Parashewanella spongiae: one gene and its partner. The protein of the gene in region 1 interacts with the protein of each later gene in a pairwise test. Links are inferred from orthologs where the notes say so. Each region holds a gene or a part of one and is shown in the gene's direction. Other genes may lie near its edges. The genes, in order: rplD and def.

Region 1 (10,089 bases):
CGTCTGATTGATCAGTCTACTGCGGAAATCGTTGAAACTGCTAAGCGCACAGGCGCTCAGGTTCGTGGTCCAATTCCACTACCTACGCGTAAAGAGCGTTATACCGTTTTGATCTCTCCACACGTTAATAAAGACGCGCGTGACCAGTATGAAATTCGTACACACAAGCGTTTGGTTGACATCGTAGAGCCAACTGAAAAGACTGTTGACGCGTTGATGCGTTTAGATCTTGCAGCTGGTGTCGACGTTCAGATTAGCTTGGGTTAATTGAGATCCTTAGAAGAGGTTTGAGAGATGGCTATCGGTCTTATTGGTCGTAAAGTTGGTATGACTCGCATCTTCACTGAAGATGGCGTATCCATACCCGTATCAGTAATTGAAATACTAGCTAACCGCGTAGCTCAAGTGAAAACACTTGAAAATGACGGTTACAGTGCACTTCAACTTACTACTGGTACCAAAAAAGCCAACCGCATCACCAAGCCAAATGCAGGTCACTTTGCTAAGGCTGGCGTAGAAGCTGGTCGTGGTTTGTGGGAAATGCGTTTAGCAGATGGTGAAGGCGTAGGCATTGAAGTTGGTGCTGAGCTAAATGTTGATATCTTTGCTGATGTAGCAAAAGTTGACGTTACCGGTCAATCTAAGGGTAAAGGCTTCCAAGGCGGTGTTAAGCGTTGGAATTTCCGTACTCAAGATATGACACACGGTAACTCTTTGTCGCACCGCTCGAATGGTTCTATCGGTCAGAACCAAACGCCGGGTCGTGTATTCAAAGGTAAGAAAATGTCAGGCCATATGGGCGCTGAGCGTGTTACTACACAGAATCTAGAAGTAGTTCGTGTAGACGCAGAGCGTAACCTACTGTTGGTTAAAGGTGCTGTTCCTGGCGCTACTAACGGTAACCTGATCATTAAGCCAGCAGTTAAAGCTTAGGTCTAAGGAGATAGTAATGGAATTGGTATTGAAAGACGCGCAAAGCGCTCTTGAAGTTTCCGAAACTACCTTTGGCCAGGACTTTAACGAAGCACTGGTTCATCAGGTAGTAGTGGCTTACGCGGCAAACGCCCGTCAAGGCACTCGCGCGCAAAAAACACGCGCAGAAGTCAAAGGTTCTGGAAAGAAACCTTGGCGTCAGAAAGGTACAGGTCGAGCTCGTGCTGGTACTGTAAAAAGCCCAATCTGGCGTAGTGGTGGTGTAACTTTTGCTGCTAAGCAGCAAGATCACAGCCAAAAAGTTAACAAGAAGATGTACCGCGGAGCGCTTAAGAGCATCCTGTCTGAATTGGTACGTCAAGACCGTCTAATGGTTGTTGAATCATTTGGTATTGAAGCTCCTAAAACGAAAGAGCTGAAAAACAAATTGACTGCAATGAACCTAACTGACGTGTTGATTGTTACTCCAGAAGTTGATGAGAATTTATTCTTGGCAGCTCGTAACCTGTACAAAGTTGACGTTCGTGACGTTGCTGGTATTGATCCAGTAAGTCTAATCGCGTTCAACACTGTGCTGGTAACTGCTGATGCAGTTAAGCAAATCGAGGAGATGCTAGCATGATCCGCGAAGAACGTTTGCTAAAAGTTATTCTAGCACCACACATCTCTGAGAAGAGCACTGTAAATGCCGAGAAAACTAACACTGTAGTTTTCCGCGTAGCAATTGACGCCACTAAAGCTGAAATTAAAGCGGCTGTAGCTCAATTGTTCGAAGTTGAAGTCGAAACTGTTCGTACTTTGGTAAGCAAAGGCAAAACTAAGCGTCACGGTGCCCGCATGGGTCGTCGTAGCGATTGGAAAAAAGCTTATGTAACGCTTGCTGAAGGTGCAGATCTTGACTTCGTCGGCGGCGCTGAATAAGCAAAGGAGATTGAATAATGGCAGTTATTAAGTGTAAGCCAACCTCTCCAGGTCGTCGCCACGTTGTTAAAGTGGTGAGCAGCGATCTGCATAAGGGAAAACCCTTTGCTGGCCTGTTGGCGAAAAAATCAAAGTCTGGTGGTCGTAATAACACCGGTCGTATCACTGTTCGCCATGTGGGCGGTGGTCATAAGCAGCATTACCGTATTGTTGACTTTAAACGTAATAAAGACAGTATTCCTGCAAAAATTGAACGTCTTGAATACGATCCTAACCGTTCTGCAAACATCGCTTTGGTGTTGTACGCAGATGGTGAACGTCGCTACATTCTTGCAGCTAAAGGCATGCAAGCTGGTGACAAGATCATGTCAGGCGTTGATGCTGAAATAAAATCTGGCAACGCAATGCCGCTTCGCAACATCCCAGTGGGTTCTGTTGTGCATGCAGTTGAGATGAAACCTGGTAAAGGTGCTCAAATCGCGCGTTCTGCTGGTGCTTATGTTCAAGTCGTTGCACGTGATGGTTCTTATGCGACTCTACGTCTTCGCTCAGGCGAAATGCGTAAAGTTCCTGTAGATTGCCGCGCAACCCTAGGTGAAGTTGGTAACTCTGAGCACATGCTACGCCAATTAGGTAAAGCTGGTGCGAAGCGCTGGAGAGGTGTACGCCCAACTGTTCGTGGTGTTGCCATGAACCCAGTTGATCACCCACATGGTGGTGGTGAAGGTCGTACTTCTGGTGGTCGTCATCCTGTGTCTCCATGGGGTATGCCTACTAAGGGTTACAAAACTCGTAGCAATAAACGCACTGACAAGTACATTGTACGTCGTCGTAATAAATAGTAAGAGGATTCGCCATGCCACGTTCTCTCAAGAAAGGTCCCTTCATTGACCTGCACTTGCTGAAGAAGGTAGAGAAAGCGGTGGAAGCCGGTGACAAAAAGCCTATTAAGACTTGGTCTCGCCGCTCTATGATCATTCCAAATATGATTGGATTGACCATCGCTGTCCATAATGGTCGTCAGCACGTACCTGTTTTCGTAACTGATGAAATGATCGGCCACAAACTTGGTGAATTTTCACCAACTCGCACTTATCGCGGCCATGCTGCAGATAAGAAAGCGAAGAAGCGTTAATACGGGAGAAATAAGATGGAAGTTTTAGCTAAACATCGTTTTGCCCGTACGTCGCCTCAAAAAGCTCGCTTAGTTGCTGATCAAGTTCGAGGCTTACCTGTTGCTAAGGCACTGGAAGTTTTGACATTCAGCTCTAAAAAAGCGGCCGTACTGGTTAAGAAAGTTTTAGATTCAGCTATTGCGAATGCAGAGCACAACGAAGGCGCTGACATCGATGAGCTAATCGTCGGTAAGGTATTCGTTGACGAAGCCCCAACCATGAAGCGTATTATGCCACGTGCTAAAGGCCGTGCTGATCGTATCATCAAGCGTACCAGCCACATCACTGTGGTTGTATCAGATCGCTAGGAGAGAGTAATGGGACAGAAAGTACATCCAAATGGTATCCGTCTGGGTATCACAAAACCTTGGATCTCTACCTGGTACGCTGACAAGGGTGACTATGCAGCAAACCTAGACAGTGACTGGGAAGTGCGTCAGTTCTTATTTAAGAAACTGAAAGCAGCATCAGTATCTAAGGTTGTTATCGAGCGTCCAGCGAAAAGCATCCGCGTTACGATTCACACAGCCCGCCCAGGCGTTGTGATTGGTAAGAAAGGTGAAGACGTTGAAGTATTGCGTAAGGCCGTGTCTAAGATCACTGGCACTACAGCACAAATCAACATCGCTGAGATCCGTAAGCCTGAGCTTGATGCTAAATTAGTTGCTGACTCAATTGCTCAGCAGTTAGAGCGTCGTGTTATGTTCCGTCGTGCTATGAAGCGTGCGGTACAAAATGCAATGCGCATTGGCGCATTAGGTATCAAGGTTCAAGTTAGCGGTCGTTTAGGCGGCGCTGAAATCGCACGTTCTGAGTGGTATCGTGAAGGTCGTGTACCTTTGCATACTTTACGTGCTGATATCGACTATGCTACTGCAGAAGGTCACACTCAGTATGGTGTGATCGGTGTTAAAGTTTGGATCTTCAAAGGCGAAGTTCTAGACGGAATATTACCGCAGTTAGAAGAGCCGAAGCAGCAACCTAAGCGTAAGCCACGCGGTAAATAGGAGAGCCTTCAATGTTGCAACCTAAACGTATGAAGTTCCGCAAGATGTTCAAAGGCCGCAACCGCGGTGTAGCGAACGGTACTGAAGTGAGCTTCGGAGAGTTTGGTTTGAAAGCCGTTGGACGTGGTCGTCTAACTGCTCGTCAAATTGAATCTGCGCGTCGTGCTATGACACGTCACATTAAACGTCAAGGTAAAATCTGGATTCGAGTTTTCCCTGACAAGCCTATTACCTCTAAGCCTCTTGAAGTGCGTATGGGTAAAGGTAAAGGTAACGTTGAATACTGGGTATGTCAGATTCAACCTGGTAAGGTTCTTTATGAGATGAATGGTGTTTCAGCTGAGCTAGCGCGTGAAGCGTTTGAACTTGCTGCAGCCAAGCTTCCAATTAAGACTACCTTCGTAACTAAGACGGTGATGTAATGAAAGCGAGCGAACTAAGAGAAAAGAGCGTTGAAGAACTTAACGCTGAACTACTTGGTCTGCTGCGTGAGCAGTTTAACTTGCGTATGCAAAATGCTACTGGTCAGTTGAGCCAAACTCATCAACTGAAAATAGTGCGTCGTAGCATAGCGCGCGTTAAGACCATTATTACTTCTAAGGCGGGTGCATAATGTCTGATAAGATCCGTACATTGCTTGGTCGTGTAACTAGTAACAAAATGGACAAGTCTATTACTGTTGCTGTTGAGCGTCAGGTAAAACACCCTATCTATGGTAAGTACATCAAACGTACTACCAAGATTCATGCACATGATGAAGTAAATCAGTGTAATGAAGGTGATGTAGTGACGATTCGTGAGTGTCGTCCACTTTCTAAAACTAAAGCATGGACTTTAGTTGAAGTAGTGACAAAGGCCTAATATTTAGGACTTTTGGTAAACGGCTCCAGCTTTTGGGGCCGTTTTTATTTTAATTACTACCTATTCCAAATTTATGGTGTTATACTTGCGCGCCATTTTTGACTAAATTGTTAGCAATAATGGTATGTGAATTCCCCGTATTTGGGGATTGTGTAGTAACGATAGCGGAGCACTTGAAATGATCCAAATGCAATCGCAGCTTGAAGTGGCCGACAATAGCGGCGCGCGTAGAGTTCAGTGTATTAAGGTCTTGGGTGGCTCTCATCGTCGTTATGCCGGGATCGGCGACATCATCAAAGTTTCTGTAAAAGAAGCTATTCCTCGCGCTAAAGCGAAGAAAGGTGATGTGTATAACGCGGTGGTAGTCCGAACTAAGAAAGGCGTACGTCGTCCAGACGGATCTGTCATTCGCTTCGATCGGAACGCAGCAGTTTTGCTTAATGCAAACCTTGCACCGATTGGTACTCGTATCTTTGGCCCAGTGACACGTGAATTGCGTAATGACCAATTCATGAAAATTGTCTCGCTGGCCCCAGAAGTACTGTAAGGAGCTTCAAAATGGCAGCAAAAATACGTCAGAATGACGAAGTAATTGTACTTGCAGGCAAGGATAAAGGGAAAACTGGTAAAGTGACCCGCGTTCTTACTGACGGTAAATTATTTGTTGAAGGCATCAACCTTGTTAAAAAGCATCAAAAGCCAAACCCACAATTGGGCGTAACTGGTGGTGTAATTGAGCAAGAAGCTGCTCTTCAAGCATCAAATGTAGCGATCGTAAACCCTGCAACTAGCAAGGCTGATCGTGTTGGTTTCCGAATTGAAGACGGCAAAAAAGTTCGTTTCTTCAAATCGAATAGTGAACTCGTTAAGTAATTGGAGTAAACGATGGCGAAACTGCATGATAAATATAAAGAGACTGTTATCTCTGAACTTGCTAAAAAGTTTGGTTACAGCAGTGTCATGCAAGTCCCACGGATCGAAAAAATCACCCTTAATATGGGTGTTGGTGAAGCCGTAGCAGATAAGAAAGTTATGGAGCATGCGCTTCGTGACATGACAGCTATCGCAGGCCAAAAGCCAGTTGTAACTGTAGCTCGTAAATCAGTTGCTGGTTTTAAAATCCGTGAAGGCTACCCTATAGGCTGTAAAGTTACCCTGCGCGGTGAGCGTATGTGGGAATTCTTAGAGCGTTTAGTTGACATTGCAATCCCACGTATCCGTGATTTCCGCGGAATGAGCGCGAAATCGTTTGATGGTCGTGGTAACTATGCAATGGGCGTACGTGAGCAGATTATCTTCCCAGAAATCGATTATGATAAAATCGATAAAATTCGCGGTTTGGACATCGTTATTACGACGACTGCGAAAGATGACGAAGAAGGTCGTGCTCTATTGGACGCATTCAACTTCCCATTTAAGAAATAAGGGTAGCGTAATGGCAAAAAGTTCTATGAAGGCACGTGAAGATAAACGTGCAAAGCTCGTAGCAAAATATGCTGAAAAACGTGCAGCACTTAAAGTATTGATCGCAAGCCCAGCAACGTCTGATAACGACCGTTGGGATGCTGTACTTAAGCTGCAAAGTCTACCACGTGATTCCAGCAGTTCGCGTCAGCGTAATCGTTGTAATCAAACTGGTCGCCCACATGGTTATTTACGTAAATTCGGCCTAAGCCGTATTAAATTACGTGAAGCCACTATGCGTGGTGAAGTTCCTGGTCTACGTAAGGCCAGCTGGTAAGTACTTGTCACGGAGTAAGCTAATATGAGCATGCAAGATCCTATTGCGGATATGTTAACCCGTATTCGTAACGGCCAAGCTGCTAACAAAGTATCAGTTGCTATGCCTTCTGCTAAGTTAAAAATCGCTTTAGCGAAATTGCTTAAAGAAGAAGGTTACATTACTGACTACGCCGTAGCAGATGAAGCCAAGCCTGAACTGGAAGTTACTTTAAAGTATTTCCAAGGCAAACCAGTCGTTGAGACTATCCAGCGTGTCAGCCGTCCAGGGCTTCGTATTTACAAAGGTAAAAACGAACTTCCTAAAGTGATGGGTGGTCTGGGTATCGCAATTGTGTCCACTTCAAAAGGCTTGATGACTGATCGTGCTGCCCGCCAAAATGGCATGGGTGGTGAGGTTATCTGCTACGTAGCATAAGGAGTAAGCAATGTCTCGTGTCGCAAAAGCACCCGTTGCAATCCCTGCTGGTGTAGAGGTAACGGCAAACGGTCAGACTATTACTGTTAAAGGCAGTAAGGGTAGTCTAACTCGAGTGATCAATGCTGCAGTAGTAGTAACTATCGAAGCGAGCCAAGTTACGTTTGGTCCAGTTGAAGGCGTTACTAACGCTTGGGCACAAGCGGGCACTGCTCGTGCATTGATTAATAATATGGTTGTTGGTGTTACCGAAGGATTTCAAAAGAAACTTCAGTTAATTGGTGTTGGTTACCGTGCGAAAGTTGCTGGTAAAGGCGTTGATTTAACTTTAGGTTTTTCACATCCTTTGGTTCATGAACTTCCAGACGGCGTAAAAGCTGAATGTCCAAGTCAAACTGAAATCGTACTTAGCGGTATCGATAAGCAGTTAATTGGTCAAGTTGCAGCTGAAATTCGCGGCTACCGACCACCAGAGCCTTATAAAGGCAAAGGTGTTCGTTACGCTGATGAAAATGTACGCCGTAAAGAGGCTAAGAAGAAGTAGGTAACGCGATATGGATAAGAAAACATCTCGCTTACGCCGCGCTACTCGCGCTCGTAAGAAGATCCTAGAATTAGGCGTAAACCGTCTGGTTGTGCATCGTACGCCACGTCACATTTATGCTCAGGTGATTAATGCTGAAGCTCAAGTGTTGGCTGCTGCTTCAACTGCCGAAAAAGCAGTTAAAGAGCAACTTAAAGGCACTGGTAATGTTGACGCAGCAAAAGCAATTGGTAAAGCAATTGCTGAGCGTGCGGTTGAAAAAGGCGTAACTTCAGTTGCGTTCGACCGTTCTGGTTTCAAGTATCACGGTCGTGTTGCTGCACTAGCAGACGCTGCTCGTGAAGCTGGCCTGAAGTTCTAAGGGGTTATAAAATATGGCTAAATTAGAAACTCAGCAAAAAGACGATCTGCAAGAAAAATTGATTGCAGTAAATCGTGTTTCTAAAGTGGTAAAAGGTGGTCGCATCTTTAGTTTTACAGCACTAACAGTCGTTGGTGATGGTAATGGTAAAGTTGGTTTCGGCTACGGTAAAGCGCGTGAAGTACCAGCTGCGATTCAAAAAGCGATGGAAAAAGCTCGTCGTAATATCGTAACTGTTCAATTGAACGAAGGTACTTTGCATCACCCTATTAAGGGGCGTCACTCAGGTTCTCGTGTTTACATGCAGCCTGCTAGTGTTGGTACTGGTGTAATCGCCGGTGGTGCGATGCGTGCAGTACTGGAAGTTGCAGGCGTACATAACGTACTGTCTAAGGCTTACGGTTCTACTAACCCAATCAACATCGTTCGTGCGACCGTTGACGCGCTGGTACATATGAAGTCACCAGCTCAAGTTGCGGCTAAACGTGGTCTGAGCGTTGAAGAGATTCAGGGGTAAGACACCATGGCTAAGAAAACAATTAAAGTAACTCAGACTAAAAGTGCAATTGGTCGTTTGCCAAAGCACCGTGCAACCCTAACAGGTTTAGGTCTGCGTCGTATTAATCACACTGTTGAATTGGAAGATACTCCTTCTGTTCGCGGTATGGTTAATAAGGTCTACTACATGGTATCGGTGGAGGATTAAAATGCGTTTAAACACTTTATCTCCAGCAGCAGGTTCTAAATCTGCACCGAAGCGCGTAGGCCGTGGTATTGGTTCTGGATTAGGTAAAACAGCTGGTCGCGGTCATAAAGGCCAAAAGTCACGTAGTGGCGGCGGCGTACGCGTTGGTTTTGAGGGCGGTCAAATGCCACTTAAAATCCGATTGCCTAAATTTGGTTTTACCTCGCGCTTAGCTAAGGTAACGGCTGAGGTTCGCATTAGCGAACTGGCAAAAGTTAACGGTGATGTTATCGACTTGCATTCGTTGAAAGATGCGAATGTAATTAGTCGCAACATTCAGTTTGCGAAAATCGTTCTTTCAGGTACCATTGACCGCCAAGTGACTGTAAAAGGTCTTAAGGTAACTAAAGGTGCTCGTGCAGCTATTGAAGCTGCCGGCGGAAAGATCGAGGAATAATACGTCGATGGCAAAACCAGGACTTGATTTAAAAAGCGCGAAAGGTGGGCTTTCAGAACTGAAAGCTCGCCTCCTGTTCGTGATTGGTGCAATTATCGTCTTTAGGACGGGTTCGTTTGTACCAATTCCTGGTATTGACGCAGCTGTGCTAGCAGATTTGTTTGCACAACAAAAAGGCACCATCTTAGGCATGTTTAACATGTTTTCCGGTGGTGCTCTTGAACGTGCTTCTATCTTTGCATTGGGTATCATGCCGTATATTTCGGCGTCGATCATCATGCAGTTATTGACTGTTGTGCATCCTGCACTTGCTGAATTGAAAAAAGAAGGCGAGTCTGGACGTAAAAAAATCAGTCAATATACAAGATACGGTACGTTAGTGTTGGCAACATTCCAAGCGATTGGTATTGCTACTGGATTGCCGAGTTTAGTTCCTGGCCTAGTTGTTAATTTAGGTCTCGGATTTTACTTTGTTGCGGTCGTGAGTTTAGTGTCAGGAACCATGTTCTTGATGTGGCTCGGTGAGCAAATAACTGAGCGTGGGATCGGTAACGGTATTTCAATTCTGATTTTTGCAGGCATTGTAGCTGGTTTACCTTCTGCTATCGGTCAAACGGCCGAGCAGGCGCGTCAAGGTGATTTGAGTGTATTAGTGTTGTTGCTTCTTGCTCTGATTGTGTTTGCAGTCACATATTTTGTGGTATTTGTTGAACGTGGTCAGCGAAGAATTGTGGTAAACTATGCGAAACGTCAGCAAGGACGAAAAGTTTTTGCGGCGCAAAGTACCCATCTACCATTAAAAATTAATATGGCAGGTGTAATACCACCAATTTTTGCATCCAGCATTATTTTGTTCCCGGGCACACTGGCTCAGTGGTTCGGACAAAATGAGTCTATGTCGTGGTTGAGTGATTTTGCACTCGCTGTATCGCCTGGACAACCGCTGTATTCATTATTGTACGCAACAGCAATTATCTTCTTTTGTTT
Region 2 (16,376 bases), 120 kb from region 1 along the record:
TATTCAGTGATGGAGCAAACTCTGCAGACTATTTTATCTTATCCGAGCGATGGTACCAAATGTGTTGGCTGTCAATCACCCATCAACTTCTGTATATTGTATTCAAAGAGAGATATTTAACCGTCAATCACCATAATAAGGATATCCACCGTGTTAAAAAAACCTCATTTTTTGGCCATGACGATATTAGCCGTCATCTGCCTTGGAGCTTGTAATAGCACTCCTCCAACGAACACCCCAAATAAGATTGACCACCTAGCAATCCAATCTGTCATCCAACTCGAGCCTCAAGATCTGTTCTCAGCCGAACAGCCATTGCTCAAACCTGACACTTTTGATCAAGTCCTATTAGCTCTGAACACAAAATCATCAATAGCCGATATTAATCATTTACTTTATTACCTACGTGCATACAGTTATTTCGGACCTCAAAAAGAGCTCACAGAAACTCAAAGGCGGCAACTGGCTTCACAATTAGTCTTGCTCGCTCAAGATACCAATATCAATACAAACCCTCGTTTTCAAGAGCAGTTGGCCGTAACTGTTTATCGATATCTAAACAAAGACGAATATGCGTCATCACTCACTTCTTTATTTCCGGTACTGAGTCGCCAATTGGCTCATTTACAAAACAGCGACATAACCAATATCAATGACATCGCCTTATGGGAAACCCTCCGCACATACGGGCTATTGCTTAATGTCGCTCGAACCAAACCTGAAGGTGAATTGGCAAAGCTATTAATTGAGCACCGTGTTGATAAGCCATTGCTACGCTTTGCCGCCAGTACTAACAGCATTCGAAACAATAATGATTGGCCGAGACTAAATGCTTATTGGGCTTTAGCTATGTACCGATTAACCTTGCCTTCCAGTACTGATGGTTCAACAACACAGCAAGAGCAAGCCATTGATGATGGGATTGCAAAAATAGCTACCGCTGATGTTGCTTTGCGTCAACAGGCGGCACAAGATGCCTTTACTTTGGGCTATCACGTCAATACCTCTGCGGGGAAAAAATTATGTGAAGACAACGCGAGTTTATGTCGAATACCAGAATTAACTTCTGTTCTTCCTCATCGCCACGATTGCTCCATGACGCTTTTTATTACTCACCAAGACTTATCTAAGAGCGAACTGGAAGAGTCTTGTACCAAGCTCACTTCACAAGAGTTTTATTTTCATCAATTGCTTGAGTCGCAACTACAGCCAACAGCTAACGACAACAGCGATGCATTAGAGGTTGTGGTATTTAAAAATTGGAGTCAGTACAACGCTTATGGACAACTATTTTACGATATTCGCACCAACAACGGTGGCATGTATTTAGAAGGCACTCCTCAAAAAGTGGGTAACCAAGCACGATTTTTTGCCTTCAGGCAGTGGTGGATAGAACCTAAATTCGCCATCTGGAATTTAAATCATGAATACGTACATTATCTTGATGGTCGTTTTGTAAAATATGGCAAGTTCGGTCACTTTCCTGACAGCATGGTGTGGTGGTCAGAAGGCTTAGCGGAATATGTTTCTAAAGGAGATGAAAATCAAAAAGCATTTAAAGTCGCTCACGAGAATTTTGAAAAAGCGCCCGATCTGGCCACTATTTTTGCGACTACATATAAAGATGGTTTAGACAGAACTTATAAATGGAGTTATCTCGCCGTTCGATACTTAGCAGAAAAGCACCCAGCCGACCTAGTTCAACTCAGCCAATATTTAAAAGGTGATTACTTCACAGGTTATAAAGACCTACTCAAAGCATTATCAGCCCACCAAGAGGATTATCATTTATGGTTAACGGCTTTACTTAAGCAACATCCTTTGCCAAAAGAAAAAACGAACAGTCGACTTTACAAGCAAGACCGATACAGTTATCGGGATTATTTAACCCCTGATCATCTGGTATTTGGTGAGCAACATAAACATTATTAATACTTTATAAATCAGTGGTATTAACGACTAAAAATCAATGGTGATCGGGTACATCATCCTAGAAACATCAGTTGACTGCGTTCTCAAGCGTAGAAAAAATGGCTGGTAGTAAGGCGTAGCTTGCAGCAAGTAGTTTATTCTACTTGCAAAAGTTACAACGCAGATAGCAGTCATTTTAGCAAGTTTGTGAGCGTAGAGCACTTCACTCATTGGGTGAAAGCAATTAAAGTCATCTTATTGCTCAAACAGTTACTCATATACTCAGCGTTCAGCTGATATTTTTAGGATCATCATATCTGACAGTTGATAATGCCACCCTTCACTTTCACTACTGATAGTATCAAAACCTGCAACACTCATTAAATAATCGATTTGGCTTGAATCAAGATAACCATAATTTCCCCTAGCCTATTGTGTAACAGTAGGCTCCAAAGCCAAATGTAGCAATGACATCATTTACTCCCCACACTGATTACTGTTATACCAATTACAGCAATTAACTTCCCATTCAGCAAGAGCTAAAGGGTTTCAGTACAAGGCGCAAGTTTGAGGTACTATATTCCCTACGGCCGCCATACAAAGCTAGCGTTCAACGCACTTCGCGCTTTTGTCGGGATAATTCAAAAACTTGCAACGCAGTAATGGAATCCTTTAGCCTTGCCATTCGGGAGCTTGTATGTGTCCAAATTACTACGCAAAATTGTCTTAAAGTAGCAATGTAATAACGACAGGTTTGTATGTCCGTAGTAACTATGTCTTCATCAATTTCACTTGTACTTTGAACACATACATAGCTCTGAGTTGGGTATTTAATTACTGTAATTGGTATTAGTTATATATATACGGCAAATATTCTTTATAAAAAGTTCATCAGTGAACTACGATGATGTTGCTAAATTTTGCCGTTCATTCATATAAAAATAAATTCAGTAATAATTAAATTTTAATTTAACTCTGATCCAATTGATAAATGAGCTGCGGGATTTTTTTATCCACTAATTGTTTGAACGGAGGATTTATGCAGTATAAAAAATTCAGCCTGGTCACTATTGCTGTCGCAGGTTTTTTATTAGCGCCTATGTCAGGGTTTGCTACAGCTCTCGATAATTCTACTGATCAATTTCAGCCCTTTAATCCTGGTGACAGCAGTGACGACCCATTACCTTTACAACTGAATCAGCCTAAAAGAAATATTAGTAACCCTTCAGGACACTCTCTTTACTTTAAATTTATAATTCCCGCCAATGAGGACGGTATCACCAATGGCTATGTGCTTTTTGCCTTACGACAAAATGTTTTTGGTGATGCCCAACTGTTTCTAAAAGAAGGCTCAGTTCCTAGTGAAACTGATTTTGATTGTAAAGGGAGAGTATTTGAAGATAGTTGGCAATACAAATCGCAGATTTGCGAATTTCATAATCAAGAAGGTGGCACTTACTGGGGATTAATTCACGCTGAGACCGATTATTCAAAAGGTTCTCTTTCTGCACAAACCATCATGGATTTTTCCCCTTTTAGTTTAAGAAAAACCACTGATAACTAATTAGTAAATAGACTGTCAAATCGAAGCAATGAATCACCTCGCTCCAGTGAAGGCGAGAAACGAAGTAACGACAAATTTGTATATCGGTAGTCTAGCGCCTTTTTATTGCTTAGTGAAAGTCGCTGGACACTATCCTACGCTGGTTGACAAAACACAAACCTTTTCTGTCAATTCGCCCAAAGGGGCGGGGAACTAAACCCGAAGTGATTACATATCAAGAAAGGAAGCCTTACGCTTCCTTTCTTATCCCGATTGCTCTATATCAACCTTATGAATGCAACCGTCCATCTGGTTGCTCAAACACTAGGTCTTCCATCTGCTCGTACGCAGATTTATGTCCCGGTGCATTAAACAATACCATCAGAATCACCCACTTAAGATCATCGAGTCCCAAACAACTATCATCCAACTCCATTACTCGGTCTATGACTATTTCTCTTGTTTCGACACTGAGCACTTTAATTTGCTCAAGAAACAATAAGAAACCTCGACTTTCAACATCCAGCTTGTCCATTTCCTTTTCAGTATAGATACGGAAAGAATGCTGATTATGATCACGAAGATACGGTACATCTTTATCTTGTAATTCACCCAGTCGTTCTAACCAATTTAACGCTTTGATTATTTCCGACTGATGGAAACCAGCACGAGTCAGCTCCTTAGTAAGATCGCCTTCATCAACGAGAAGCTCGGTCTCACCATGAACATAGTTTTCAAATAAATACATGAGGATATCAAACATGACTAACTCCTCTTAAGTCTGACGTAACCACCAGCAACTGAAGCAATTGAACCTTGTAATTCCAGCTCAAGTAACTGCTCCAACACCTGATCGATCGTATTTCCACTATGCTCGACTATGGCATCAATTGCCGTAGCCTCATAGCCTACACTAGCCAAGAGTGACGCAAATGGCAAATCACATTCTTGAGGTTCTTTGATATGGTGCTGCTTTTTCACTTCTTCAAGGTGATGATCAAAAATTAATGGAAGTTCTTCTAAAATATCTTCCACACAATCGACCAACTTCGCGCCTTGCTTAATGAGATCATGACATCCCTGACTTTGACTGCTCAATGTGCTGCCCGGTACCGCAAACACATCTCGGTTTTGCTCCATCGCTAATCGTGCTGTAATTAATGATCCACTTCGCCTACTTGCTTCAATGACCAAAGTCCCTAAACTTAGACCGCTGATAATGCGATTTCGTTTCGGAAAATTTCCTGCAAAAGGGCCAACATTCGGCCAGAATTCACTAACGACACAACCGGATTGTTGGATGTCTTGATATAAGGTGTTGTGCCGCTTAGGATAAACAATATCAACGCCTGTACCAGTAACCGCAATGGTTTTATTTCCTGATACACTGCGCGCGGCTAATGCGCCACTATGAGCCGCACCATCTATCCCTGCGGCCATACCGCTGCACACAATTACCCCATTTTCGACTAAGGATTGTGAAAGCTGATAACTGAGTTTTAGACCCGCTGGAGTTGCCGCGCGGCTACCAACGACAGCTAATGCAGGTAACATTAACGTATCGAGATTCCCTTTTACGAATAATAACGATGGTGGATCGGTGATTTGTTTGAGTAAGGGAGGATAAGTTGGATCGTCAATAGTTAGAATGACATGCTGTGGATCTGACTCAAGCCACGATAACGCTATATCAACTTTTTGAGGGTTAAGGCTGATTTTTTCAATCATTTGTGCCGATAACGGCAAATCTTCAGGACGACTCTCCAGCGCATGTCGAAGCTCTTGCAACGACATGCGTTGTAATAATTGTTGAATTCGAACCGGCCCAAGTCCAGATACAGCACAAACAACTAACCAATCAGCAAGTGATTGTTGGCTCACTCAATTTCTAATACCAATGAATCAGGAATCACTAACTTATCGCCAACTCGAACAGGACGTTCATTCAACATGATGAGCCCCATACTTTGATGATTAAAGGTTTTGAACACCAATATATTACCGCGATAAATATCTGGCATTTTCACTTGCCTATCGGCAAAGGTACTGCCTATCAGTTTGTCATACAAGCTGCGATCACTGGCTTGTACTGGCTTACCATCATTGTCGATAGCTATTTCTTCGCCATCGAGATAAAGCTCAAGTACTTGTCCCGCCTTCACACCAGCTTTGCTACCACGATCGAAATAGATCACATCTAAATGACCCGCTTCACGTTTTCCATCGGCAATGGCTAATACATGAGCCGGCTGTGATAACGTCGCAGCCGTTGGCATATAAAACGCTGACATTAACGCTTCATCTTCAATAGCCAGTACTTTATAACCAGCTTTCGTTTCACGTAAATTGCTGAGTAGCTCAACTTTTGAGACGTCACCACTTTCTACAACACGGCCGCTTGAAGCTAAAATCAGCTCACGATCATGACCTTCAATCTCTTCATCATCGATGTGAAAGATACGACCTTCTTCATACATCCCCAGTTTCTGCCCCATGGGTAATCGGGCATCAACGTATATGATATCGCCTGTTGTATGATGTCGAGATTCCCTTTCTCCGCCCATCACTTGAGGTTGTTGCTCAAGCCATAATTCATTTTCGACCCGATTTTGTAAAATGTAGGATTGGATAGAAGCCAAATCCACCATAGGTATCGCTGAATTTTTATTAATAACTCTTCCTTGAGGACTTCGACGCACCAATGGTTTTTTCACTAATCGAGGTTGGCCATTAATGAATACTAACGTCAGCATGTCACCGGGATAAATTAGATGTGGATTGGCGATTTGAGGGTTTGCTCCCCATAACCTTGGCCATTTCCATGGATCATCTAAAAAGTAAGCAGAAATATCCCACAGGGTGTCGCCTTTTTTAACTTCATAAGACTGGGGATGCCCTTCTTTCAGAGCTAAAGTATCAGCGAAAACACTGGTACTCAGCATCATTAAGATTAAATAAGTTAAACGTTTCATTAAACTGTCCATGTTGTCATTGCTCTTTGTATCAGCTTTTGCTGTCATTGGTTGCGACAAAAGATTAAAATTAAACTATCAATGTGACAATTTTTAACCTAAACATCAGTATAACGAACTGATTGTGATTTAACACACTTAGATTCAACAAACTGATTTTGATTTAATAAACTGATTTTGATTTAACAAACTTAGAGTAACTTTATGGCAATTTTAACCGTTTTACGTTTTCCAGATGAACGCTTGCGCACCGTAGCTCAACCTATCACTGATTTTGATGATGCACTGCAAACACAGATTGATGATATGTTCGAAACCATGTATCAAGAAAAAGGCATTGGTCTGGCCGCAACACAAGTCAATTTTCACAAACAACTTATTGTGATGGATTTGCAAGATGACGTAGAACGCCCAACTGTATTCATTAATCCAACAATTGTCACCAGCAGTGGCCACTTTGAAAACGAAGAAGGCTGCTTGTCGGTTCCAGGCATTTATGCCAAAGTGGAACGCGCTGAAAATGTCACCCTTAAAGCATTAGATCGTCATGGCAAAGAGTTTACCGTTGATGCTGACGAACTGTTTGCGATTTGCATTCAACATGAAATGGATCACTTAATTGGTAAATTATTTGTTGATTACTTGTCACCACTCAAGCGTGATCGTATAAAGAAAAAACTCGAAAAAGAAGCTCGTCAGGCTGCTAAAGAAGCTTAATTGTCGCCAGTATTCATAGGTACCATGTTGAAACTATTAAAGATTATATTTGCCGGTACTCCGGATTTCGCCGCTCGCCACCTTCAAGCTCTGTTGAACTCACATCATCAAGTGGTTGGGGTTTATAGCCAGCCTGATCGCCCAGCTGGTCGAGGGAAAAAACTCCAAGCCAGCCCAGTGAAACAGCTTGCCGTGCAACATGATATTGCCGTATTCCAGCCCGCCAGTTTGAAAAAAGAAGAAGCTCAGCAAGAGTTAGCACAATTAGATGCTGATCTTATGGTTGTGGTCGCTTATGGGTTAATTTTACCTCAAATCGTACTGGACACACCTAAATTGGGCTGCATTAATGTTCATGGTTCGATTTTACCTCGCTGGCGAGGTGCGGCTCCGATTCAACGTGCAATTTGGGCCGGAGATGCCGCCACAGGTGTGACCATCATGCAAATGGATTTAGGACTAGATACCGGTGACATGTTGCTGAAAACTCATCTTGAAATCCAACCTGAAGATACGTCAGCCAGCTTATATGAAAAACTGGCAGAGCAAGGTCCTGACGCGTTAATTGAAGCTGTCGACGGTTTATCAGCCGGTACACTAACCGCCGAGAAGCAAGATGACACATTAGCCAATTACGCGGCCAAGCTTTCTAAAGAAGAAGCCGAAATCGATTGGAATAAGAGCGCCAAGCAATTATGGCAAGAAGTGCGCGCCTTTAATCCTTGGCCAATCAGTCATTTTAAACACCAGCAACAAACCATTAAAATCTGGCAAGCTGAAGTATTGTCGACAAGGGTAGAGCAAACTCCCGGCACCATTATTTCTGCCAATAAAAACGGCATTGACGTGGCAACCAGTGACGGAGTAATTCGACTTTTATCTTTGCAACTACCCGGTAAAAAACCTTTTTCTTGCGCTGACATGCTCAATGGTCGTGCCGACTGGTTTATTCCCGGTACTTTACTACAAAGTAAATTAGCAAGCCCAGATGAGACCGCATAAATGAATGTCAGAGCCTTAGCGGCTAAAGCCGTTTTTTCCGTACTTGAGCAAGGTATTTCGTTATCTGTCGCATTGCCAAAACAGCAACAACACTTGACCAGCGCCAAAGACAAAGCTCTATTGGCCGAGCTTTGTTATGGCATCATGCGCCGTTTGGTACAAATTGATAAACGTGTCAGTGATTGCTTAAGTAAACCGTTTAAAGGCAAGCTACGCATCATTCACCAAGTGCTATTAGTTGGGTGCTATCAACTGTATTTTACTCGAATTCCTGCTCATGCTGTGATTGCTGAAACCGCTGAAGCGTGCCGCCAACTTAAATTTGAAGGCATGGTAAAAGTTGTGAACGGTGTATTGCGTAATATTCAACGCGCCCAAACCGACTTAAGTTGCGAAAACCCAGTACTTGAATTCAATACGCCAAAATGGCTCATCAAACGCCTGCAAGATGCCTATCCAGAACATTGGCAACAAGTGATTGAAAACAGTCACCAGCGCCCTCCTATGTGGCTGCGCAACAACGCCTTGGCCCAAAGCCGTAAACAATATTTATCTGAGTTACATGGAATTGACATTGAAGCGACGGCTGGAGCCAGCAGCGACTCAATTTTATTGGCTAAAGCTAAAGATGTTTCCCAACTGCCTGGTTTTGATAATGGCGCCGTATCTGTGCAAGATGCTGCGGCTCAATGGGCTGCACACTTGCTAGCACCACAAAATGGTGAATTGATCCTCGATGCTTGTGCCGCTCCTGGAGGTAAAAGCTGTCATATTCTTGAAGTTGCACCACAAGCTCACCTTGTCGCTGTTGATTTTGATGCCAAACGATTAGAGCGAGTAGAACAAAATTTACAGCGTTTAAACCATAGCGCGCAAGTTGTGCACGGTGATGCAGCAAATATTGACTCATGGTGGCAAGGCAAGCAATTTGATCGCATACTGCTTGATGCTCCTTGCTCGGCAACCGGAGTGATCCGCAGGCATCCTGACATTAAGTGGTTAAGAAAGTCGAAAGACATTGATGAATTAGCTGAACTACAAAGACAAATTCTCGATCACTGCTGGCAATGGTTAACACCGGGAGGTACGCTATTGTATGCGACTTGCTCTATCTTACCTGACGAAAATCAACGACAGATAGAAGCATTTTTAGCACGAACCGACAACGCTGTGCTTGAGCCCATTGACCAACAACCTGACAGCAATAGCATCGGTTGGCAGATCACGCCAGATCAAGACGATATGGATGGCTTTTATTACGCTAAGTTACATAAAAAACGATAAAGATCAAATAATAAGGATAAGGGCAAAGGATGTTGCTCTAACAAGGTAGGCAATGAAAATTATCATATTGGGTGCAGGCCAAGTTGGCGGTACGCTGGCTGAAAACCTCGTCGGTGAAAATAATGACATTACATTAATCGATAATGACAAAGTAAGACTTCGTTCCTTACAGGATAAATTCGATTTACGTGTGGTTATTGGACATGGTGCGCATCCCGATGTGCTAAAACAAGCTGGCGCTGAAGACGCTGACATGCTGATTGCGGTTACCAACAGTGATGAATGCAATATGTCCGCCTGTCAAATTGCTTATACACTTTATGGCACCCCTACAAAAATTGCTCGAATACGATCTGAGCAATATCTAAACCTTAAAAACAAGTTGTTTATCAACAGTGAGCTCAAAAGCTCTGACAATCGCCTTCGCGGTGGCTTTGTGATTGATGAGCTCATTGCACCTGAGCAGTTAGTCACGTCATACATTCACCGGTTGGTTGAGTATCCCGGCGCTTTGCAAGTGCTGGAATTTGCAGAAGGACGATTAAGCCTAGTGGCCATTAAAGCCTATTACGGCGGTCCATTAGTAGGCAATGCCTTAGCTGCATTACGTGAACATATGCCCAATATCGACACGCGTGTGGCGGCTATTTTCAGGCAAGGCCGTGCCATTATGCCTCAAGGTACCACCATCATCGAAGCCGATGATGAAGTGTTCTTTGTCGCTGATAGTCGTCATGTGCGCGCGGTAATGAGTGAAATGCAAAAACTGGACAACTCATATCGCAATATCATGATTGCTGGCGGTGGAAACATCGGGTTGGGCTTAGCTAAAAAATTGGAACCCAATCATTCTGTCAAACTGTTAGAAGCAAAACCCGAGCGAGCCGAAGCGCTTTCTGAGCGATTAGAAAACACGACTGTTTTTTGTGGTGATGCCGCAGATCAAGAGTTACTACAAGAAGAGCATATCGATCAAACCGATGTATTTATCGCCGTCACCAATGATGATGAAGCCAACATCATGTCAGCACTATTAGCCAAGCGCATGGGTGCTAAAAAAGTCATGGTATTAATCCAACGCGAGGCTTATGTCGACATCGTTCAAGAAGCCAGTATCGACATTGCCATTTCTCCACAACAGGCGACCATTTCAGCTTTACTGACTCATATTCGCCAAGGGGATATTTGTAACGTTTACTCACTACGTCGAGGCGCGGCTGAAGCTATCGAAGCCATTGCTCATGGCGATCCGAGCACGTCTAAAGTGGTCGGTAAGCGAATTTGTGATATCAAACTTCCGCCGAGCACAACCATTGGTGCCATTGTTCGCGAGCAGGAAGTACTGATGGCTCATGATAAAACCATTATTGAACAAGGCGATCATGTCATTCTATTCTTAGTGAACAAGAAATTCATTGGCGAAGTCGAAAAACTGTTCCAACCCAGTGCATTTTTCTTTTAACGCAGAAAGTGATGTATTCAACAGTATTTCATCGTCCAATAATCTAAAGTAAAACTTGTCAATTGCCACTTTTATACTTAACTAAATTGTGTAGAAGTGGTAGTCCTGTTTCCTTTGTGTATAACCATCCGTACGTTAGGAAGGTTTCTTATCCATGATTAATGTTCGTCCTGTTATTTTTACTCTTGGCACATTCTTATCCATGATGGCTGGATTTATGCTGATCCCTCTAGGCTTCGCATTGGTTTATGGTGAAGACACCAGCCTCGCTTTCCTCATCTCGGCGGTTATTACGGGACTTTTTGCCAGTTTTTGTCTACATCAGGGTCACCAATCGTCACTCAATCTGAATATCCGTGAGATGTTTTTGCTGACAAGCTTTACTTGGTTTGTTGTCAGCTTATTTGCCGCCTTTCCCTTTACCTTTTATCACGGTATTGGCTATAGCGATGCCTTTTTTGAGACCATGTCAGGGATCACTACTACAGGCTCTACCGTACTGTCTGGGTTAGATGAGATGGATCACAGCATTTTGATCTGGCGCTCATTATTGCAATGGCTTGGGGGTATTGGTTTTATTGTCATGGCCGTCGCGATATTACCATTTCTCAATGTCGGTGGTATGCGTTTATTTCGAACTGAATCGTCGGATTGGAGTGACAAAGCCATTCCTCGTACGCAAAACATGGCGAAAAACTTGTTTTTCATTTATATCCTGCTCACTATCGCCTGTACTGTCGCCTATCATCAAGCTTACATGAACTGGTTTGATGCCATTAACCACGCCATGACCACAATTTCAACAGGCGGCTATTCAACCTCTGATAAGTCGATGGCCGGATTTTCTAATCTCGCACACTGGGTCGCTGTCGTGTTTATGACCGCAGGCGGGTTACCGCTTATTTTGTTTGTACAATGCATCAGCCAAAGCAGCTTTAAAGTTTGGAATGATGCCCAAGTTAAAGGCTTTCTAAAATTTATATTTCTCGTGTCAGTAAGTTTAGCGCTATGGTTTTGGTACACACACGATATATTACCAATTGACGCCTTAAGACTGGCGAGTTTTAACGTGATTTCAGTCGTTACCACCACAGGTTATGGCCTTACTGATTACGGTGCTTGGGGCGGCTTAGCCAATATCGCTTTTTTGTTTTTGATGTTTGTAGGCAGTTGCTCAGGCTCCACCTCAGGAGGAATTAAAATTTTTCGCTTTCAAATTGCAATGGCCATCACCCGCGAACAACTCAAATTACAGATCCATCCCAATGGCATATTTTCAGAACGTTACAACAATCGGATCATTTCTGACGATATTGTCCGCTCCCTAGTGACCTTTATTCTTCTCTACATCGCAGTTATCGTGCTGCTGTCAGTTGTATTAGTACTAACAGGATTAGATTCTCAGACCAGTTTTACAGGTGCCATTACAGCGGTAAGTAACGTTGGACCGGGGCTCGGTCCAGTAGTCGGACCTTCTGGTAACTTTTCTGGCTTATCGGACATCGCCAAGTGGGCGATGGCTATCGGTATGTTACTTGGACGATTAGAAATCTTGACCGTTGCAGTATTACTCCACCCTAAATTTTGGAAGTATTAGAGGAAAGTAAATTACTTACCTTGAATGTACTAAGTGTTGGAGCTTAATACAAAACATTAACCTAGGGGCTGTTTATCTTTCACGATTAAATTTTGTGCTATTTAAGCGTTTATGTAGAGTAGGCTACTGGCTTCGCTATCGCTTATCCAGCAGCCCCTCTTCGATTCCGTGCATGAGGTTTTCCCTCACACGGCTCTGTTGTTACACTTCTCTCAGCCCCTTCACTTTGCTTATCATCTTGTCGTGGGTAAATACTCAAGACCAGCTTGGCGTAATTTTTCGTAAGCACCTCGTGATAGATACTTGCTTCGACGTTGACTTAAGCGACGATGCCATCGATAGAACCGGTTTACTACAAATCCATTTATTCTGAAAAATACACCTCTGGGATAACCTATCCCACCAAAATAGTGTTTCCATCCCCTCAGAACTTGATTAACCTTATTTATCAGTACGCCAAGTGTATTTGAGGTTCGGTGTTTCACTATGTCTCTGATTTTATTTTTCAGCTTTGTTTGGCTCTTCTTAGACGCCTGTATCTTGATGTAACTGGTGCCTTTGATGAGGCCTGTGATCCGTTGAAAGTTAAAACCGAGGAAATCAAACGGGTGTAGATCTTTTAGATCGACGAAAAGCATGAAAAGATCATTAATTATCAATTGGATGGGTTTAATAAATGGTGCGAAAGGAGCAATTTTATAGTACTTATCAGTTTCCACACACAACAAGTATATAAAAAGGCTCCTTTCATGAAACTAGCATACTCAAACTCACTCGAATTTTCATTCTTTTCTGAAGCCAAATTGAAATTTGAGCGTATTATTTCGCACCTCGAAGACAAACAAGTTAAGCAAGAGAGCCATGGAGAAGTTGAAGCCTATATCGATACCGAAGGAACTGAGTTGTTGCGGTGTTTATTGCAGGGTTTCTTAGATATCAAAACCGCTGAAGAGCCCCGTCAGCAAGTTTGTTCCAACCGTGACATTGCATTGAATTATTTGAAAAATAACTGCAAACGAAACTTAGAAAGTTTATTTGGTACCGTAACGATGCATCGAAAAGGTTACAGTCAACGTCGGTGTGATAGCGTGTTTCCAATGGATGGTGAGCTGAATCTTTCGAAAGATAAATACTCTGATGGTGTACGCCTAAGACTCGCTACAGAAGCAGTCAAAGGCTCATATGATGATGCAGTAAGCTCAATAGATACCACCACAGGTGCGCACGTGCCCAAGCGACAAGCAAGGCAAATTGTGCAGGATATTGCACAAGATTTTGATGGTTTTTATCTCCAGCAGAGATACCTTAAGCCAGAAAATACATCTGATTTACTGGTATTGACTATGGATGGAAAAGGCATCGTTATGCAACCTAATAGCTTGAGAGAGGGCACGCAAAAAGCAGCGAAACAACAGAAGCTCAAAGGACGCCTAAGTGCTGGAGAAAAAAAAGACCGCAAACGAATGGCAGAAGTTGCAGCGGTATACACCACCAAGCCTTTGCATCGTACCCCAGAATCAATCATGTCTAGAAACGATAATTCAAATGTTCGTCCATTACGTGTGCCACCAAGAAATAAACGTGTGTGGGCAAGCGTAGAAAGAAGCGCTGCGACTGTGATTGAAGAAGCATTTTTAGAAGCTCTGGAACGAGACCCTACTCAAAGCCGTCAGTGGGTTGTACTCGTTGATGGTCATCCTCATCAGCTAAAACAAATTTATCGGGTGATGAAGAAACTCAACATCAATGCAACGGTGGTCATGGATTTCATCCATGTGCTTGAATATCTCTGGAAAGCGGCGTGGTGCTTATTTGAAAAAGATGATCCAGAAGTCGAAGATTGGATAGAAAATCGAGCGACTGAAATCTTACGAGGTAATGCGTCACAAGTAGCAAAAGGCCTTGGGATCAGTGCAACAAAACGGAAATTAAAACAACGAGAAGGCATTAATAAGTGCATCGGTTATCTATTGAAAAATAAATCAAGATTAGAATACGGTAAAGCGTTAGAGCAAGGTTTCCCAATTGCTAGCGGTGTCATTGAGGGAGCTTGTCGTCATCTGATTAATGATAGGTTGGATATCACTGGAGCGAGATGGAGCCTTGAAGGTGCAGAAGCTATATTAAAACTTAGGTCGTTAAGATCGAGTGGTGATATTGAAAAGTATTGGGAGTATCACAAAAAGCAATCCAAACAGAGGTTATACAGATGTGGGTAACTTCGTCGTTTTAAAAGACCCACACCCAAATCAAACTCATTCATCAGCTTTCCCATATCCACACAGTGGGTTTTACTTTGATTTAGCTTCAGACCTTCATCACTTAATTGCTGTGTTATCCAGTCCAGTTGCTCTTGTGTGTAGGTTTGCTTATGAAGTACAACAAAATCATCTGCATAGGTAACAATTTTACACAGTGTTTTTTCGTGTATTTTCAAACAGAAATCGTTGAGATAGATGTTAGCCAGTAGTGGAGAGATAACTCCGCCTTGTGGAGTGCCACATCGGCTTGCTTCTATTCGCCATTTTCTGTTGACCGTCTCTACGCTGATGGGCGCTTTGATAAAGCTTTTCAGTAAACTCAGAAAGCTGCTGTCGCTTATTCGCCTTTCTACTTTTGCCATCAACTTAGCGTGCGGGATGGTATCGAAATAGGCACTCAAGTCAGCATCGAGTACGTGCTGGTAGCCTTGTTTTAGGCTCATTTCAATGACTTTTACCGCTTGCTGGGCGCTTCGACATGGACGGTAGCCATAACTGTGTTCATGTAAATGAGGTTCGTAGACGGGTTGCATCACTATTGTCATCGCCATTTGCACAATTCTGTCACTGATTATCGGGATCCCAAGTTTCCGCGTTTTGCCGTTGTCTTTGAGTATTTCTACTCGTTTGACTGGGCTAGGTCGATAGTTTTTCTGTTGTAATTGAGTTTGAATTTCTTTTAACAGCGCAACGACTTTCTTTTGCTGCTCTAGATAACTGAATGTGATGCCATCAATTCCTGCTCCGCCTTTATTGGCTTTGCATCGTCGATAGGCTTCTTCGAGTATATCTAGGCGACTGAGTTTATCGTACAAGCTGTAAAATCGAAGCTCCGAGTTAAGCTTTGAGCGTAAGTAAAGTTTTCGCTGTAATATTCTGATATTTACTGGAGTGTTAGCCATATGGCAATTTCACCTCAAAAGTTACGTTAAAAAACGGGTGTAACACTGAGCCCCTTCCCTGATGTAAAGTTATGTTGTCTTCACGGTTAACGGTACTATGGGCTCATCCGACTGCCTGAGCGCCCTATCTGAAATTTCGGTTTACCTTATATTCGGATAGTGCAAGTCACTACCTTCCAACACTCAGGCTCTCCCACGTTCACTTTATTTCCTTCAATACATGCCACTTCATATTACGCCGGAAGATCAAACAGATGCATTTACCAGTTGCTTCTCTGTTTGTGTCAGGGTTCGTCAACTAGGAAAGACTCCCCATCTTCATTTTTTGATTTACGACGCTTAACTGAATTCGCTTGATGCTGCGGCCTACATTGCATCTCAACCTTTATTCAAGGCCTTTGTCACAGGGCTTCATGTCATAGCGGTTACCCATTATGCATGCCCGTCAGATTTCGGGATGAACTGGTAATTATCCCGTCAGGTACGTTTCAACCTGATGGACTTATTATAAATAATAACGTTGCTGTCTCTGGTTTATGGCCATGTAATCGCTTGGCTGCGTATACGTTGAGACAAATCCCGCAACAGAATAAAGCGCTTCGTGGCGCTCCCTAGAAAAATCAGTTGGTGGCGTTCTTAAACGCAGAGAAAATTTTCGATGACAAGGCGTGACTTGAAGTAAGTAGTGGTTCTACTTATAAAAGTTAACAACGCAGCAAGCGGTA

What was found.
Region 2: the proteins of rplD (region 1) and def interact in binary tests that used the Escherichia coli proteins (3 or more experiments, as listed by UniProt). The link is inferred for Parashewanella spongiae from one-to-one orthologs.

Annotation. Positions count from the first base shown.
Region 1 is NZ_CP037952.1:5,298,172-5,308,260, reverse strand. What follows is about bases 1-2,752. They hold rplD (50S ribosomal protein L4), read left to right. Parts: upstream 1-949; coding sequence 950-1,555; downstream 1,556-2,752. Other genes in these bases: rpsS (30S ribosomal protein S19), read left to right, coding at 2,711-2,752; rplB (50S ribosomal protein L2), read left to right, coding at 1,872-2,696; rplW (50S ribosomal protein L23), read left to right, coding at 1,552-1,854; rplC (50S ribosomal protein L3), read left to right, coding at 295-933; rpsJ (30S ribosomal protein S10), read left to right, coding at 1-267. In the rest of the region: more of rpsS, read left to right, coding at 2,753-2,989; rplV (50S ribosomal protein L22), read left to right, coding at 3,005-3,337; rpsC (30S ribosomal protein S3), read left to right, coding at 3,347-4,036; rplP (50S ribosomal protein L16), read left to right, coding at 4,048-4,458; rpmC (50S ribosomal protein L29), read left to right, coding at 4,458-4,649; rpsQ (30S ribosomal protein S17), read left to right, coding at 4,649-4,897; rplN (50S ribosomal protein L14), read left to right, coding at 5,076-5,444; rplX (50S ribosomal protein L24), read left to right, coding at 5,456-5,770; rplE (50S ribosomal protein L5), read left to right, coding at 5,783-6,322; rpsN (30S ribosomal protein S14), read left to right, coding at 6,333-6,638; rpsH (30S ribosomal protein S8), read left to right, coding at 6,663-7,055; rplF (50S ribosomal protein L6), read left to right, coding at 7,066-7,599; rplR (50S ribosomal protein L18), read left to right, coding at 7,610-7,960; rpsE (30S ribosomal protein S5), read left to right, coding at 7,974-8,477; rpmD (50S ribosomal protein L30), read left to right, coding at 8,484-8,666; and more genes.
Region 2 is NZ_CP037952.1:5,175,649-5,192,024, forward strand. Bases 5,452-8,386 are described here. They hold def (peptide deformylase), read left to right. Parts: upstream 5,452-6,630; coding sequence 6,631-7,143; downstream 7,144-8,386. Other genes in these bases: E2I05_RS20550 (LysM peptidoglycan-binding domain-containing protein), read right to left, coding at 5,452-6,438; fmt (methionyl-tRNA formyltransferase), read left to right, coding at 7,171-8,145; rsmB (16S rRNA (cytosine(967)-C(5))-methyltransferase RsmB), read left to right, coding at 8,146-8,386. Outside these bases: E2I05_RS20530 (collagenase), read left to right, coding at 151-1,932; E2I05_RS20535 (hypothetical protein), read left to right, coding at 2,951-3,475; E2I05_RS20540 (DUF494 family protein), read right to left, coding at 3,744-4,217; DNA-processing protein DprA, read right to left, coding at 4,220-5,335; more of E2I05_RS20550, read right to left, coding at 5,332-5,451; more of rsmB, read left to right, coding at 8,387-9,429; Trk system potassium transporter TrkA, read left to right, coding at 9,482-10,891; E2I05_RS20575 (TrkH family potassium uptake protein), read left to right, coding at 11,046-12,488; E2I05_RS20580 (group II intron maturase-specific domain-containing protein), read right to left, coding at 12,722-13,126; E2I05_RS20585 (ISKra4 family transposase), read left to right, coding at 13,238-14,707; E2I05_RS20590 (reverse transcriptase domain-containing protein), read right to left, coding at 14,665-15,651. UniProt on the Escherichia coli protein: Removes the formyl group from the N-terminal Met of newly synthesized proteins. Requires at least a dipeptide for an efficient rate of reaction. N-terminal L-methionine is a prerequisite for activity but the enzyme has broad specificity at other positions.